2 regions of the Trichocoleus sp. ST-U1 genome follow, and region 2 is predicted to be linked to the other one. Evidence: predicted binding sites of a transcription regulator. Region 2 holds the regulator's gene; the other holds the start of a gene.

The links. The regulator HrcA, encoded in region 2, represses chaperone genes, less so after heat shock. The targets are predictions, from matches to a motif close to ANTTAGCACTCNNNANTNNNGAGTGCTAANT.
Positions count from the first base shown of each region.
Region 1: a site for HrcA is predicted at 4,478-4,508, ahead of groL (chaperonin GroEL). Genes of this name have one in related genera too.

Region 1 is NZ_JAMPJZ010000020.1:9,551-18,036, reverse strand. It holds gene NDA06_RS10025 (chromophore lyase CpcT/CpeT) at 1-105, opposite strand, end outside; gene psb29 (photosystem II biogenesis protein Psp29) at 323-1,060, shown strand; gene NDA06_RS10015 (hypothetical protein) at 1,229-1,414, shown strand; gene trxA (thioredoxin) at 1,512-1,829, opposite strand; gene fabG (3-oxoacyl-[acyl-carrier-protein] reductase) at 1,971-2,735, shown strand; gene NDA06_RS10000 (protealysin inhibitor emfourin) at 2,870-3,169, shown strand; gene NDA06_RS09995 (M4 family metallopeptidase) at 3,215-4,288, opposite strand; gene groL (chaperonin GroEL) at 4,541-6,199, shown strand; gene NDA06_RS09985 (hypothetical protein) at 6,523-7,683, shown strand; gene corA (magnesium/cobalt transporter CorA) at 7,735-8,486, shown strand, end outside.
Region 2 is NZ_JAMPJZ010000007.1:26,273-34,758, reverse strand. It holds gene NDA06_RS04555 (general stress protein) at 1-162, shown strand, start outside; gene bioF (8-amino-7-oxononanoate synthase) at 262-1,434, opposite strand; gene NDA06_RS04545 (DUF2834 domain-containing protein) at 1,739-2,422, opposite strand; gene NDA06_RS04540 (hypothetical protein) at 2,603-3,286, opposite strand; gene NDA06_RS04535 (DUF2834 domain-containing protein) at 3,301-3,987, opposite strand; gene hrcA (heat-inducible transcriptional repressor HrcA) at 4,107-5,219, opposite strand; gene NDA06_RS04525 (hypothetical protein) at 5,344-5,535, opposite strand; partial or broken gene NDA06_RS04520 (IS1 family transposase) at 5,650-6,357, shown strand; gene NDA06_RS04515 (type IV pilin-like G/H family protein) at 6,482-6,862, opposite strand; gene mtnA (S-methyl-5-thioribose-1-phosphate isomerase) at 7,157-8,215, opposite strand; gene dxs (1-deoxy-D-xylulose-5-phosphate synthase) at 8,466-8,486, opposite strand, start outside.

The DNA.
Region 1 (8,486 bases), on a different contig from region 2:
GCGGAGGTTTACGTACCAAGCGGGTTCTCTTGTCGCTTGTTCTGAATTCTCAAATTCTCCAGCTATATATTGAGCCAGGAGCGTTAGTTCAGGAGAAAAAGTCATTGGGAATGGCTAATCGATAATGGGTAATCAGCAATCGGAATTTAGGATAAGGAAGGCGTATCTCTAACTTCTAAGACCCTTTTCCCAATTACCAATGAATAATTTCTGCGATCCCCGGCATTGTATCGCCGGGAGTCTCTACAAGACATTGCCTTGGCAAAGGTGTCCAAAAGCTGTGACAATGAGTTTACATCGCCCTCAAACTTAAAATTTTCCGGTGAATAACGTCCGCACTGTATCAGACACCAAAAGAACTTTCTATACCCTACACACCCGCCCCATTAACTCCATCTACCGGCGGGTGGTAGAAGAGTTGATGGTGGAAATGCACTTGCTTTCGGTCAATGTGGACTTTCGCTACGACCCCATTTATGCATTGGGCGTGGTGACATCCTTTAACCGCTTCATGCAAGGCTATCGACCAGAACGAGATAAAGAACCGATTTTTGAAGCCCTCTGTCGAGCAGTCGAGAACGAGCCGCAACAGTACAAGCAGGATGCCCAGCGGCTGGAAGAATTAGCCATGCGTCTGGGTGGGAAGGATATCGTTGCCTGGTTAAACCCAACGGCTCCTAGTCACGGCGCTGATGACTTGCACGCTGCTGTGCAGGCGATCGCTAACAATTCTCCGTTTAAGTACAGCCGTTTGTTTGCGATTGGTTTATTTACGCTGCTGGAAGTAGCAGATTCCGATTTGGTAAAAGACGAAAAGCAGCGGATTGAGGCGCTCAAGCAAATCTGTAATGCCTTAAACCTGCCAGAAGATAAATTACTCAAAGACCTAGAGCTGTATCGCAGCAATTTGGAGAAAATGGCTCAAATGCAGCTGGCTATGGAAGATATGCTAAAAGCAGATCGAAAAAAACGCGAGCAACGTGGGGATAAAGGGGTTGTGGTGGCTCCTCCCAATAGTTCTCCAGAATCAAGCGTTGCTCCAGGCACTTCTCAAGACTAGGCAACTTGTGTTGAAGCTGAGAAAGCCTTCCGTATGATAGCGATCGCTCATCCGATTCCCTTTTGATGGGCTAAACATCCGTAAGTGGTAATGGGTCTTTAGTCATTTGCCAATAGTCATTAGCAACAAACTAATGACTATTGGCAACTGATTTAAGGGTTCGCTTTCTTGAGCTTTGTAGATTACCAACTGCTCTCCAGAAATGAATTTCGGTTTGGCATCTCGGCGGTAAAAATGCAGCCTCCCTTCGCAGCACTTCTCCCAGCTTTCCGAGATATGCACCAAGTTGAAAGATTAGCCCGGAACTTGACTTCCGGGCTGGTTTGGCAGCTGACTCAGAAGGCGGTAAGATAGGAGTTCCCGTACATATCCGCGTCTGCGATCGTCAGCATCTGTGGATGCTTTCGCCAAAGAGAGCTATTGGTTACACCCAGATACTGCCGATGTAGCCTTAAACCAACGCTTCTAGGCGCTGGATAAGTTGTGGGGCTGTCAGCACACCCTCAATGCGCTCAACTACCTGACTATTTTTAAATAAAACCAACGTTGGTAGGGCGTGAATTTGATATTGGCTCGCCAAGTTTGGATATTTATCCGTATCAATTTTTACAACCTGTAACCGTTCGTTCATCTGGGCGCTTACCTGCTCCAGAATCGGGACCATCATCTGACAAGGACCGCACCAAGTCGCGTAAAAATCCACCAACACTGGCTTTTCAGACCCAGACAGTAACTCTTGGAAATTGTTGAACTGCTTTTTAGTTGCCATGCGATCAAAGTGTTTTCTGCTCTTTCACGACAATCGTAATCTTTTGGCGTATTGATTCGTTCAGTCCGAGGTACGAATCGACCTAAGATCGTTAGCGCAGTTAAATAACCGCGTTCATAACGGATCGAGAGGAATTTATTGATGGAAGCATTGCCAGAGAGCCAGCAAAGATTGCGCGGACAGGTTGCCATCGTTACCGGCGCTTCACGAGGAATTGGTCGAGCGATCGCCCTAGAATTGGCATCTGAGGGAGCCAGTGTAGCGATTAACTATGCCAGTTCTAGTGGAGCAGCCGAAGAAGTCGTGAGTGAAATTACCGCAGCAGGCGGTAGTGCGATCGCCCTCCAAGCAGACGTATCCAAAGCCGATCAAGTAGACGCCCTCCTGAACACCGTGATGGAGAAGTGGAAGCGCGTTGATGTCTTGGTGAATAATGCTGGAATTACCCGCGATACCCTGTTGTTGCGGATGAAGCCGGAAGATTGGCAAGCCGTGATTGACCTTAACCTCACTGGCGTCTTTTTGTGTACGCGAGCTATCAGTAAGGTGATGCTGAAGCAACGCTCCGGGCGCATTATTAATATTTCATCCGTTGCCGGTCAGATGGGCAACCCCGGTCAGGCAAACTACAGCGCTGCCAAAGCGGGAGTGATTGGGTTTACGAAAACCGTCGCCAAAGAACTCGCCACTCGCGGCATTACAGTCAATGCTGTTGCCCCTGGATTTATCGCCACCGATATGACGAGCAATATCAAATCAGAGGAAATCTTAAAATTTATCCCCCTCGGTCGTTACGGTCAACCAGAGGAGGTTGCTGGTTTAGTTCGATTCCTAGCCGCCGATCCGGCTGCCGCCTATATCACGGGTCAAACGCTCAATGTGGACGGCGGTATGGTGATGGCATAGCGACCATAGCGGCAGAGGACTGTGAGCGTAGTGACGCTCTCCTCGCGGTCGGAGTGGGAAAGAGAGAGGCCGACAAAGAATAACATCCATCACTGCTTACTATGGAGTTAGTCTTGCTCCCTGCGAGGGAAACTATGCGAATTTCTTTTGAACGGACTGGCGGCTTTGCTGGGATGCGCCTGACAAAAGTTTTTGACACTACGACTCTGCCTGCAAATGAAGCAAATCAGCTGCGCCTCCTGATTGACGCAGCTGATTTCTTTGATTTGCCTGCCGCGATCGCTTCCAACACTCCCCAACCCGACCGCTTTCAGTACAAGCTAACGGTGGAAGAAAACACTCAGCAACATACTGTTTTAGTGAGTGAATCCGCCGTACCTGGAAACTTAAGACCGCTGCTGGAATGGCTGATGGCAGCTGCACGCAGAAATTAAAAATGAAGAATTGCCTCTTCCATTTTTAATGCACGCATTTTTAATTTAAATCACTCCCACTTCTTGCCAACCTTTGCGGACTGCATTCTGCTCCTTGGAGCCTTCGCCGTAGAGTTCTCCAGCGACTGTAATGAGAGTATTCGCAGCCCGTTTAAAATTCGCTCTAGAGCGCAGGCGATCGCGTAAAGCGATATACCAGATTTTCCCTGCCTTTTCCCAAGCGTAGCCGCCTATTTCCACTGCTGCTAAATAAAAGGCACGGTTGGCAATCCCTGAGTTAATATGCACGCCTCCGTTATCTTCCAGCCCTTTGTAGCGGTCTTTATAAGTCGCAGGCTGGGGGTCTTTGCCTAGCACTGGGTCGTCGTATGCTGTCCCCGGTGCCTTCATTGAGCGAATCCCAACGCCCTTAACATTGGCGGTAAACAAACCTTCCCCGATAATCCAGTCAGCTTCTTCGGCTGTCTGATTGAGAACCCGCTGTTTCACCAGGGAACCAAAGACATCGGAAAAAGATTCATTCAGAGCGCCGGATTCGCCGTAATAGATTAGATTGGCTTCATATTGGGTGACGCCGTGGGTTAGCTCGTGACCAATCACATCAATCGCCTTGGTGAAGCGTTCAAAAATCTCTCCATCCCCATCACCGTAGACCATTTGGTCGCCGTTCCAAAAAGCGTTGTCATACTTCACGCCAAAATGAACCGTCGAGTCCAAACGCAGCCCTCGATTGTCGATGGAATTCCGCTCGAACACCTGCTCGTACAAGTCATAAGTTGCACCCGATCCGTCGTAGGCTTCGTTTATCGCGGCATCTTCGCTGGGAGGATCGCCTTCACTCCGCACCAAGGTGCCTGGTAGATCGTTGCCATTTTTAGCATCAAAGATGGTACGACGCTTCTCTCCCGCTGATGCTGCGAACGAGATATTTCCCACTGTCAAGCGCCGTCCGCGAAACTGTTCTGACACGGTTAAGGTTTGAAAAGCCCATGCCCGCTGCTCAGGGTTGCCATTCTGGAGAACCTCCTTCAGCATATGAGGAGGAACGATACAACAAATGGGATGAAGTCTATCGCAGCAAGGTTGCAGCCCTACCGCTCTTTTTTTTGGTGAAGGCATAAATTATTTCCTTTGTCAAGGACAGAGCATCAAAAAGTGGATGATAAACGCATTCAATCCAATCCGCTCTAGTTATCGAGAATTCGGCAATTTCGTTACAAAAAGTAACTCAAACGTGCCATTGATTGCTCTAGCTGTTTATTATGTACCTCCCCCATATCAGTCGAGGTGAGGACTCTCATCCTCTCGGATTAGCACTCTGTGCCAGTGAGTGCTAAATTGACTAATGGAAGCGCTCTGAAAACCTAAAACATGGCAAAAATCGTTGCATTTAATGACGAATCGCGGCGGGCACTAGAGCGGGGCGTGAACGTCCTGGCAGACGCCGTTCGCATTACGCTGGGGCCGAAAGGGCGGAATGTCCTTCTAGAGAAGAAGTTTGGCGCACCCCAAATTGTGAACGATGGTATCACCGTTGCCAAGGAAATTGAATTAGAAGACCCCCTGGAAAATACAGGCGCTCGACTGATTCAGGAAGTGGCATCCAAGACGAAAGATATTGCGGGTGATGGCACGACGACAGCGACGGTTCTGGCTCAAGCGATGATTCGTGAGGGCTTGAAGAACGTAGCGGCTGGGGCAAATCCAGTGAGTTTGCGGCGGGGAATCGAAAAAACGATCGCCTTCTTAGTGGAGGAAATTGTAGCGATCGCGAAACCAGTGGAAGGTAGTGCGATCGCGCAAGTGGCAACCGTCTCCGCTGGTAACGATGAAGAAGTCGGCAAAATGATTGCCGAAGCGATGGATAAAGTCACCAAAGACGGCGTGATCACCGTTGAAGAATCCAAATCGATGGCAACGGAACTGGATGTCGTCGAGGGGATGCAGCTGGATCGCGGCTACATTTCTCCCTACTTCATCACCGACTCCGAACGGATGGTGGTGGAATATGAAAACGTCCGGATTTTGATGACGGATAAAAAAATCAACTCTATCCAGGATTTGATTCCCGTCTTGGAAAAAGTTGCCCGTTCCGGTCAAGCTTTGCTGATTATTGCCGAAGACATCGAAGGAGAAGCTTTGGCAACTTTGGTGGTAAATAAAGCGCGGGGCGTACTGAATGTAGCCGCCATCAAAGCGCCTGGATTTGGCGAACGCCGCAAAGCGATGCTGCAAGATATCGCCGTTCTCACTGGCGGTCAGCTAATCTCAGAAGAAGTTGGTTTGAGCCTAGATACCGTCTCTCTGGAGATGCTGGGAACTGCTCAGAAAATCACCATTGATAAAGAAAACACCACCATTGTCGCTGGTGATGCCAAGACGGCAGATGTGCAAAAGCGGATTGCCCAAATTCGCAAGCAGCTAGAAGAAACGGATTCTGACTACGACAAAGAAAAGCTGCAAGAGCGAATTGCTAAGCTTGCCGGTGGTGTCGCCGTCATCAAAGTGGGTGCGGCGACCGAAACCGAACTCAAAGATCGCAAGCTGCGGATTGAAGACGCCCTCAACGCGACCAAAGCTGCGGTGGAAGAAGGTATCGTTCCAGGCGGTGGCGCGACGCTGATTTACCTGAGCAAGAAAGTTGCTGACATTAAAAATAGTCTGGACGCCGAAGAAAAAGTCGGTGCTGACATTGTGGGCAGATCTCTAGAAGCTCCCCTGCGTCAGATGGCAGATAATGCCGGTGTCGAAGGCTCTGTCATTGTCGAGAAGGTGCGCGAGACTGATTTGAATATCGGTTACAACGCGGCTACCGACACATTTGAAGACCTGATCGCCGCTGGGATTATCGACCCTGCGAAAGTTGTACGTTCGGCGTTGCAAAATGCCGGTTCGATTGCCGGGATGGTGTTGACCACTGAAGCCCTGGTTGTCGAGAAGCCTGAGAAGAAAGCGGCTGGTGCCCCCGATATGGGCGGCATGGGCGGCATGGGCGGCATGGGCGGCATGGGCGGCATGGGCATGATGTAGTCCATTGTTCGCGTCCCCAGCGCCCACAGGTTGAAACCTGAAGCTAAAAACACAAAGCCCACCTTTGTGGACTGAAAGAAAAGCAGCTTGTCTCAAACGGCAAGCTGCTTTTTTGTAGCGATCGCTCATTGTAAGAGTGTTACAGTATTGAAAAATTATAGGGTTCAAACCTACTTAACTGGGATAATTCCTCAAACTTCTGTTTAATCAGCATTTTAGGAAAATTTTCAGTAAAGACTGTTACTTTAGGTAAATCATCGGGAATCTTATATGAAGGGAGTTCCTTAGATATTTTTCTTTCAGTTAAAGGATTAATTTTAACAATGCTAGTCTTTTTTCTTCACGGAGTTGCTACACGGGATGTTAAATATGGAGATAAATTGAAAGGTTTTATTACAGAAGAGTTTACCAAAAGAGGTGAATTACTCCCTCACTTTTATTATAGTTTTTGGGGCGATGTTTTAAATGATGTTGGGAGGATGTGGAACTGGATTCATCAAGATTTACAGGAAGTTAAAAAGGAATCTCAAAATTTAGATATTCAAACCATTTTGAGGTATCAACACTTTAGACAAGGCTTTCTATCTGAATTCGTTGGAGATGCTTTCACCTACCTTAATCAAGAACGGGGCGTAAAAATTAGAGAACTGATTGCAGATCAACTAGAGGACTTTATAAGACGTAACCCTGAAGAAACTGACCTTCATATTGTTGCCCATTCCTTGGGAAGCGTCATCTTATGGGATAGTTTGTTCTCCGATAGATTTGATTCTGATGATGCGGCGTTTCATATCCGTACAATGATTAAAGGACTAGGTGATTCCACCTCCAAAAGACAAGTTTACCTAAGGAGTATTACCACAATGGGTTCTCCTATTTTATTCTTTAACACCATGTTAGGTATTACTCCTAATAAAGTTAAATGTTTTGCTAAAAATTATAAAAACCAAGGTTTGAGATGGATTAATATAATTCATTCCTCTGATATTATTGCCTATCCGCTTCGGACAAGCTTTAACATTAATTCGTCTGATAACATATTTTTACAAGATGAGTATATTTTAGATCATGCTAACCTGGCGGAAAATACTGCCTATACTGTCGGTCAAGTGGATGCAGCCTTAGCTTTAGGAGTTGTTGATGCTCATCACTGGTATATGAATTGTTCTAAAACAGCTAATTTAATTACTGATAATATTTTATCTGGTAAAAATATTATGTATGATGTTATATCTCGCTTAAAAAAAATACCTGAAGTTAAAAATGTTTTAACTCCAGTAAACTATATCTTTGATAAAAAATTACTGCATCTAAATTTTAGAGATGGTAGCGGTAGTATACAAATGTATGTTAATTTTGCCAATATACACCATGTTTATATATTCGATACTAATGAAGATCGCAAATTTGCAGGATATTTTGGGTGGAATTATGCTAATAGTTTTCAGGAAGAAATTGAATTAATTAAAAGAGAATTTTGCTGAATAAAGAATAGATAAAATTCTAAAATAAATACTGAATAGGAGTAAATGCAAATGACACAAAGACGCCCCCAGCCTGCGGAAGTAGTTACACAATACAATGTAGACGAAGACGATGATAATTCTTTGTTTGAAGACTTTTACGATAAACCCGGTAGTCTACCAGGAACAATTTTTATTAATAAAAATTCTCCGCCACCCAAAATTATCTTAATTGACTACAACGAGGCAAACCGCATCTGCATGCCACTTGAGACCCCAGCAGCGTGCGCTAGCTATTTGGATACCGAGTCGGTTTCTTGGGTGGATGTGTTGGGCTTAGGAGATGAAGAAATTTTGCGAGAATTGGGACAGGTTTTTCATTTACATCCATTGGTTTTGGAAGATGTGGTAAATGTACCCCAGCGACCCAAAGTGGATGATCAGGGAGACCATCTGGTGCTTATTAGCCGGATGGTGATGCCTAAAGAAAAAGGCACTGGCTTCTACAGCGAACAAGTGAGTTTAATTTTGGGGAAACATTATTTGCTCACTGTGCAGGAGGAACCACTGCGGGATTGTTTTACACCCGTGCGCGATCGCATTCGTCACAATAAGGGCACTATCCGCAAGCGCGGTGCCGATTATTTAGCCTACGCACTGTTGGATTCAATTATTGATGGATTTTTTCCGGTTTTAGAAGTTTATGGTGAGCGAATTGAAGACTTAGAGGAAGAAGTTATCGCCAATCCTACACGCAAGACTCTAGACAAAATATATCAAGTTAGGCGCGAATTGTTGGCACTCCGTCGCGCTATTTGGCCCCA
Region 2 (8,486 bases):
TGGGCTATCTACGATGTACCGCCTTCTACAACTTCGAGAAGCGATTCCACTAACCGCATCGTCGAACCTCAGGAGAATCTGACGGCTGTGAATGAGATTAAGTCTCAGGATAACGTGACCCAAGTAAGCGATCGCGTTACCATCGTTGACCATCGGCAATAGTTTTTCCACCTGGAACCCCACCCCCAACCCTCCCCGCGTACGGGGACGGGAACCGGAGCCGCAGGCGATGGCAGGGAGGGGTTCTTATATTACGGGGAATCAACCAGGCTGAATATTACCCATTACCGCCTCCACCAATCGTTGAAGATGGGCAGTTTCATGGGTTGCCATTACCGAGAGCCGAATTCGACTCGTAGGCACCGTGGGAGGACGAATCGCTGGGGCGAAAATGCCGGATGTTTTTAGTTGATGTCCCATTTTTAGCGCTGCTTCTGCACTTTCCAAGGGAAAGCAGAGAATGGGTGATTCAGAAGGCAGTAATTGTAGTGGTAACTTCTGGGCAATCTGCTGTTTGAGAAAATTGACATTACGCCACAGACTAGCGAGGCGTTCCGGTTCTTTTTGGATGATGCGAACTGCTTCCAATGCCGCAGCGGTATCCGCGGGGGAAAGAGCCGTTGTATAAATCCAACTAGGTGCCCGATTCCGCAAAAAGTCAATCACAGCCGAGTTGCCTGCGACATATCCACCCAAACTGCCTAAAGCTTTGCTGAGAGTGCCGATTTGAATCAACGGGACATTGCTACAGCCAAAATGTTCTACACACCCAGCACCCGTTGCTCCGAGTACCCCTGTGGCATGAGCTTCATCAACGAGCAGCATACAGCTAAATTCCTCCGCCAGCTTTAACAGTCCCGGTAAGGGGCACAAATCGCCGTCCATACTGAAGACGCTGTCTGTGAGAATCAGGCATCGACGGTATTTTTCCCGGTGTAAATTCAGTTGGGTTTTTAACTCCTCAACATTGCAGTGAGGGTATTCAATAACCATTGCACCGCTAAGAATCGCCCCATTTTTCAGACTGGAGTGATTGTACCCATCAGACACAATCAGATCGCGTTTTCCGACTAAAGCAGCGATCGCACCTAAGTTTGCCAGATATCCAGAACTAAAAACTAAGGCATCTTCAGTTTGTTTGAGGGATGCGATCGATTTTTCCAATTCCCGATGCAGTTCCCGATGTCCGCTGAGTAACCGAGAACCCGTGCTACCCGTGCCAAATGTCTGAGTAGCCGCTACTGCGGCTTGGATGAGGCGTTCATCCCCCGCGAGTCCCAAGTAATCATTACTGGCAAAATTGATGACTTCACGCCCCTCCAGCAACACCGCCGCACCCGGACGACTAGCGATCGCTTGCACCGACCGATACCAATCTGCGCGGTGAATGGTGGCGAGGGATTGCTCTACCCAAGCGTAAGGATTCGTTGGCATTTCGATCGGTTATCGCACCTTTAACTTTGCCTGTATAGCAGTTCTCACATTGTTGCAACACACTCCTAGCCTCACCCCCAACCCCTTCTCTCCACTTTTCGGTGAGGGGACAGTATTGAACCTCTTCCTGCTTGCGGGGAGGGGCAGGGGTGGGGTTAAACGGTACTGCGTCCAAACGAGAATTGCTATAAAAGAAAATACAGGAAAAGTGGCAATCATGCTTTCCACCTCCCAGAGACGCTACAGCACCCCTCTATATTTTCATTTTCTCCTTTCTTCACATTCTCCTGGCACAACTCGCAAGCTAAGCTGTCAAATTAGACGCTTGAAAGCTGACGTCAGCACTTGATTCTGGCAAAGGTGGACGCAGGCAAAGATAAGCAAGTGGTCCAAATAAAGGTACTAGCGCCACCGCCCAGAAAATTCGAGCCTCCTTTATGCCCCGACGAGCCATATCATCGTCAAACAGTGACGTTAATGGAAACACCAGGCACATCAGACAAAAATCCAAACTGATGAGGTGAACGAATTCCCTAGTTTTAAACTGTTGAATATAATCTCCCCAATCTCCAGCAAATATTGCGTAGGCAAGTAAGCCAATCGTTGTTAACAGTAGGAAAATTCCTGTCCAACGGGAATCTAGAATTTTTAGTAATTTATCCTTCGGTCCAGAAAATTCTTGATTTGATTTTCGGAAAATTAAATAGGGGATAAAGCAAATCACACCCGTTCCATTTGCCCCAATGAAATAAGGCCATGAGCGAAACGGTTGCGTTGTGCCATCAGCAAACATTAGACAAGCATAAATCATAGGCCAAACGCCCATGAGCCAGAAGATAGCCACAAGAATTGCATTCACATCTGCCAACTGGAATGTTAATAACTTCCAAACCAGCGAAAACGTCTCTGGTTGAGCAAGTGGATCTAACCATACGGTATAGACAAGAAATGTAATCCATATCAAGAACAAGGCAATTTTTCTGCCCATAATCTTGACCCATAACTTTATACATCAATTATTTAACTTTAAAAGTCCGATAACAGCACTTACCTCCGTCTTAAGTCACACCAACTTGCATTCAAAAGAAAGCCACAGCCTCTCCTTTCTTTCCTCCGCGTCCTCTGCGACCTCCGCGGTTTGTTCTTTCCTAAAAACCTCGAAAATTGTTCACACTCGTGTAGTGTTCGCAACAGACTCTGGTGCCGGTTCAGCACCAGAGTCTGGTAAAGGTGGACGAATACAGAGATAGGCAAGGGGTCCCAGTAGAGGAACCAGCGATACTGCCCAAAAAACTGGGGGAATATTGAACCCTCGACGCACCATATCATCGCCGAGAACGCTCGGAAACAACAGACAGAACAGGCAAAAAGCCAAACTCATGCCATTGACAAAGCGATCGCTTTGGAATTGTTGAATAAACCCTGCCCAATCACCCGCAAGCAAGCCAAATGCTAGCAAGAAAAGCGTGCTGAAATTGAGGATAATACCCGTCCAGCGAGAATCAAAAACTTTCAGCAAGGTATCCTTTTGCCCGGAAAACTCTTGATTCGGTTCCCTCAATGCTAAATAAGGTATTAGGCTAATCACTCCCGTTCCCGCTGAACCCAAAGCAAAAGGCCAGAAACGAATCTTTTGCATCCTCCCATCGACGAACAAAAGACAGCTATAGATGAGTATCCAGATGCCAATCAGGGAAAATATAGAAAGGATAATTGGGTTGACCTGTGTCCACTGACCCGTCAATATATTTTTAATGAGCCTCAGCGTGTCTGGCGTAATTGGCGGTGCCAGCAGCAAAACATAGGAGATAAATCCAGCCCATAATAACCAAAGTGCTGTTTTTCTAGCCATATTTCCATCAAATTTTAATTTCTAGATTGTGCGGGTTGGCGTTCCGTGGAGAAAGCTTCGGCATTAGTTTCTGGTAAGGGAGGACGCAGGCAAAGATAAGCTAAAGCCCCAAACAAAGGAATCAACACGACCATCCAAAAAAGTGTAGAATTCTTGATTCCCCGACGCGCCATATCATCTCCCAGAAGTGCGGGAAATATTAACCACAGCAGGCAGAAATCCAAACTCATGACATGAACGAAGCGATTTGTCTGGAACTGCTGAATATAATCTGCCCAATTCCCGCCCAATAAGCCATATACAACCAAACTCCCAGCGCCGAATGTTAGCAAAAAACCAAGCCACCGGGAATCGAGTATTTTTAGAAATAAATTCTTTTCTCCGTGAAATTCCTGGTTGGGTTCTCGCAGTGCTAAATAAGGCAACAAAGCAAATGCTCCGACTCCAAAAGAGAACGCCGAAAAAGGCCAAGCTGCTACCTTTTGCTGTTTGCCATCAATGAGCATCAGACAGGCGTAAATCATCGGTACGATGCCCAGAAGATTGAATAGCGTGACGACTAGGGGGTTAATCCCTGTCCATTGACCTGTGGAGAGATTTTTGATGAGTTCAAATGTGCCTGGTTGTTCAGGAGGTGCTAACAGAAAGGCATAGGTAATAAATGCTGCCCAAAGCAACCAAAAGCCAATTTTTCTAGCCATATCAGTGAAGAATGAAAAGCAAAAATTAGAGCTAATCGCAATTAGCCATGTTTATCGTTCGTGGTTCGTGGTGGGCGACCCAATCGCTAATCGCGATTAGCGATTAGCGATTTTCTAAATTAAGCAGGTTGCGTAAGAGCATCCGAGAGATAATCGGCGGCGGCTTCAACGAGTGCGATCGCATTTTCGTACACCATCCGCGTTGGCCCCAAAACACCTACACTTCCCACAGGTACTGAACCCTGCTGATAAGTTGCAGAAATCAGCGTACAGGTACGCATCGGTTCTAAAGGATTTTCCGAACCAATCCGCACCGTCACTCGCGAACCAGAGGTGACATCTGAAATAGCCGTGACATCTGGTCTAGGCCATTCAAAGATTAAAGGCCACAACTGGTCTTGTTCCTCTTCCAATAGGTGTATAAGCGTCTGCACTTGCTGTAATTCGGAAAATTCTGGCTGACGCAATACTTCAGCGACGCCACGAACCATAATTTGAGTTGTGGCAGGTTGGGAAGTGCGACGGATCAAGTCGGAGAGCAGATTTCGCAAAGAATCAACATATCGTTGAAATTCTCGGTCTAGTTCGCTCCAGTCTAAAGTTGCCAGTTCACTGAGCGATCGCCCCCGCAAGTGGCTATTCAGAAAATTCGATAAAATTTGCAACTCCCGATCTACAATTTCTGCGTCCGGTTGCTCATCCTCCGATTCTGAGAGCGGTAACTCCATTAAGACGCTAGTCGTCTCATAAGAATCCGTCACCACAATCAGCATCACCCTTCCCGGATCGAGCTGCACCAGTTGCAAATGCCGCAAACGATTAGTTCGAGTCTGCGGCATCGTGATCAGGGTAATATAACCGCTGAGCGTTGCCAGAATTTGCGCTGCACCCCGCAACACAGTCTCGAAACTCTGATGTTCCAAGTTCAAACGGTCTGTGAATAACTGCTCTACCCGACGCCCCAAGGCTTCAGAAGGCTTAATTAATTGATCGACATAAATTCGATAGCCAGAGTCAGAGGGAACTCGCCCAGCCGAGGTATGGGGTTGATAGAGCAACCCCGCTTTCTCTAAGACGCCCATTGCATTGCGAATCGTCGCTGGACTGACGCACAGATTATACTCGTCTACCAAAGCTTTTGAGCCGACTGGCTCAGCCGTCGCAATATAGTGACGGACAGTTGCCCAGAGAATACGTTGTTGACGGTCAGTCAGACTTACTTGCCTAGCCATTTAAACGAAAGCCGAATTGGATAGGGTTTTAAAAACAATTGGAAATTCCTGGACTTCTGATGATGAATTTCTCAATAAGTCCGGCGCTCTTGTCAAGCAAGCAGCCGATTAAATATAGGATAGGTTAAAACAGAATAGCAGATGCTGCCTTCTGCCTGCCGGTTCGCCACACCCAGCCAGTAGAAGCATAACAGCCGCCGAACTTCAACCTTAGACATACCATGACGATCGATCGCAGAGTTAGGACATTATCGCTACCCGTAACTCTAGAGTCCACAGTCTCTATCAGGATTGTCTGTAGTCTACTCGACTGCATCGAAGTTTGTCAGCCAAAACCTCTAAATACTTATTTCGCTAGTAAAAATTAGGTAGTCATGAATAGTAATGGTAGGCTGGTACTCAAGAGACATCAACCATTACAAACGGCGCAATGAACTGTCCCAAGTGCCAATTAGCTCAAATCATCAAATACGGACGTACCCATTACGGCAAACCGCGATTCCGTTGCCAGGAGTGTGGGCGACAGTTCGTCGAGAATGCAACCCGACAACCGATTGATGAGGCAACTCGTCAATTGATTGATAAGTTGTTGCTCGAACGCCTTGCACTTGCCGCAATTGCACGGGTAACGGGTGTTTCTGAGCGTTGGCTGCAAATGTACGTCAATCAGAAGTTTTATCAAACTCCAAAAACTGTCGAAGTCACCCAAAAAAACCGGGTCGGCTGATAATTCAGTTGGACGAGATGTGGTCGTTTGTTGGCGCTAAAACGAATAAACAATGGATCTGGCTGGCCATTGATGCTGGTAGCCGTGAGATTGTTGGCGTATTCGTTGGAGATCGTTCTCGGCAAGGCGCAAAGGGGCTTTGGCAATCCTTACCAGCTGTTTACCGCCAGTGCGCGATTTGCTACACCGATTTTTGGGAGGCGTATGAGCAGGTACTACGCCCGAAAGCGGCATCGCGCAGTCGGCAAAGAAACGGGAAAAACTAGCTATATCGAACGGTTCAACAACACCTTACGGCAACGAGTGGGGCGCTTAGTTCGTAAAACCTTATCTTTCTCCAAGAAGTTGAGTAATCACATTGGTGCGATTTGGTATTTTGTGCATCATTACAACGCCTCCCTTCGCTCTTAACCATTACTATTCACCACTACCGCTTTAATAAGTATTCACTGGTAGAATGAGAAATTCCTGAAAAGGTTAGATTTGGGATTGCTTAAGTGTCAATTCCCAATCTAACCTTTCTTCCGAGTTAGCCTTAAGGCGAATAACGGTAGATTTCTGTGGTGTTGGAGCCGCATGCAACTGCGCCATTTTGATAAGCTGGCTCTACAGGTTTGATTGCGCCAGGGGAATCCGCTTGGCACAAAATCGTTACTGTTGTCTCTCGATTAGCAGCTTTAGATTTAGCCTCAGTAGCTGGTATTACAAACACAGCCCCAACGTAACTGTTATTTCCTTTACTTTGGGATATCCCGTAACTAAAGGCAGCCGAAGAAGTGGCACGGGTTGAATATTCGTAGTCGTCACCCTGCTTTTGAAGGCGGATTCCTAACTTATTAAAGTCGTTAGCAAAGGACTTTTTTTCAGAAAAATGGGCTTCTTGAGCTAAGTTAATTGACTCAATATTTTCTTCCACTGTTGATTGCTTAACTGGGCCACATTTCAACATAGGGGGAAACCCGAGTGCGAAAGCAATGGGATTACCTACCAATACCAAACTCCCTATCGTTATTACACCCGTTGCGAAAAAGAGTATGTTTCTTCGCTGTTTGAGGGAATCTTGCCAATTGTAAAGAGACGGTGAATCTGTTTGTGTAGACGCCGCAAATTTACGGATTGGTTCGGTTTTAAAAAGATGTTGTTTGGTTTCGGCTGTGGTCTTTCCCAAGGTTCGTTCCTTTTAATTTTTCTGTTGTATTGTTGCGCCCTTCTAAACCAATTGTTTGGTCTGAAACTGTTTTAACTCACTGGGAGCGATCGCGCCATACTCGGTAATCACTGCTGAAATTAATTCAGCGGGAGTGACATCAAATGCTGGATTGTAAAACTCCACGCCAGCAGGGGTCAGAAGCGTATCGCCAACTTGGTAGATTTCCGAAGCGTGGCGCTCTTCAATCGGAATTTTGCTGCCAGAAGACAACTCAAAATCAATCGTAGAGAGGGGTGCGGCAACAAAGAAAGGAACATTGTGAGCCTTGGCAACCAGTGCAAGACTGTAAGTGCCAATTTTATTAGCAGTGTCACCATTTGCGGCTATCCTGTCAGCACCGACAACGACTGCATCAATTAAACCCTGTTTCATACAGTGAGCTGCCATACTATCGGTAATCACCGTAACTGGAATGCCTTCTTGGACGCATTCCCAAGAAGTCAGCTTCGCACCTTGCAAGCGGGGACGAGTTTCATCAGCATAGACTCGCTCCAGACGCCCATCTCGCCACGCCGAACGAACAACACCCAAGGCGGTGCCATAGCCAGCGGTTGCCAAAGCTCCAGCGTTGCAGTGAGTCAAAATAACCAGTTTATGGGGCTTGGAGGGTAAAGCTTTTAAACCGTGATCGCCGATTGCCTGACAAGTTTGCAAGTCTTCTGCATTAATCGCCTTAGCAGTTGTCAGTAAAATAGATTTGATTTCTTCTACCGTTCCGAGCGACTCATAGGCAGTTCGCAACATCCGCGCGATCGCCCAAAATAAATTAACCGCAGTTGGACGAGTTTGCCGTAACATCTCGGCAATTTGTTCCAACTTGCTCAAAAATTCCTCACGCTTGTCTGACTGAATCTCCCTTGCCCCTAGGTACATCCCATAGGCAGCAGCAACACCAATCGCCGGTGCCCCCCGGACAATCATCGTTTTAATCGCCTGCGCCATATCTTCGCAGCAGCTGATCTCAACAAACGTGTACTCCGTAGGCAGGCGGTTCTGGTCGATGAGCAAAACGCGGTCTTGATTCCAAATAACCGGATAAACTTGAGTTTTGGTAGACATATCGGCGGTGAGTTGCTAGTTATCAATATGATAGTTTCTAACAACTTAGCCGATATTTACCCGACTAACTGCTTTTTTACCTCGTGCTTTCTCCCGAAAACTTAGGGTGATTTTGTCTTAACGCAAAAGAACACCAAGGAAAGCTCAGACTACACCCAAAGCGCAACCGATATCATTGCGTACCTCTGCGTTAGCGAAGCGGCGCGATCGCGCTTACCTGTGCGTACCTTTGCGTTAAAAAAACCTACCTTTAACTCATCACTGCTGACAG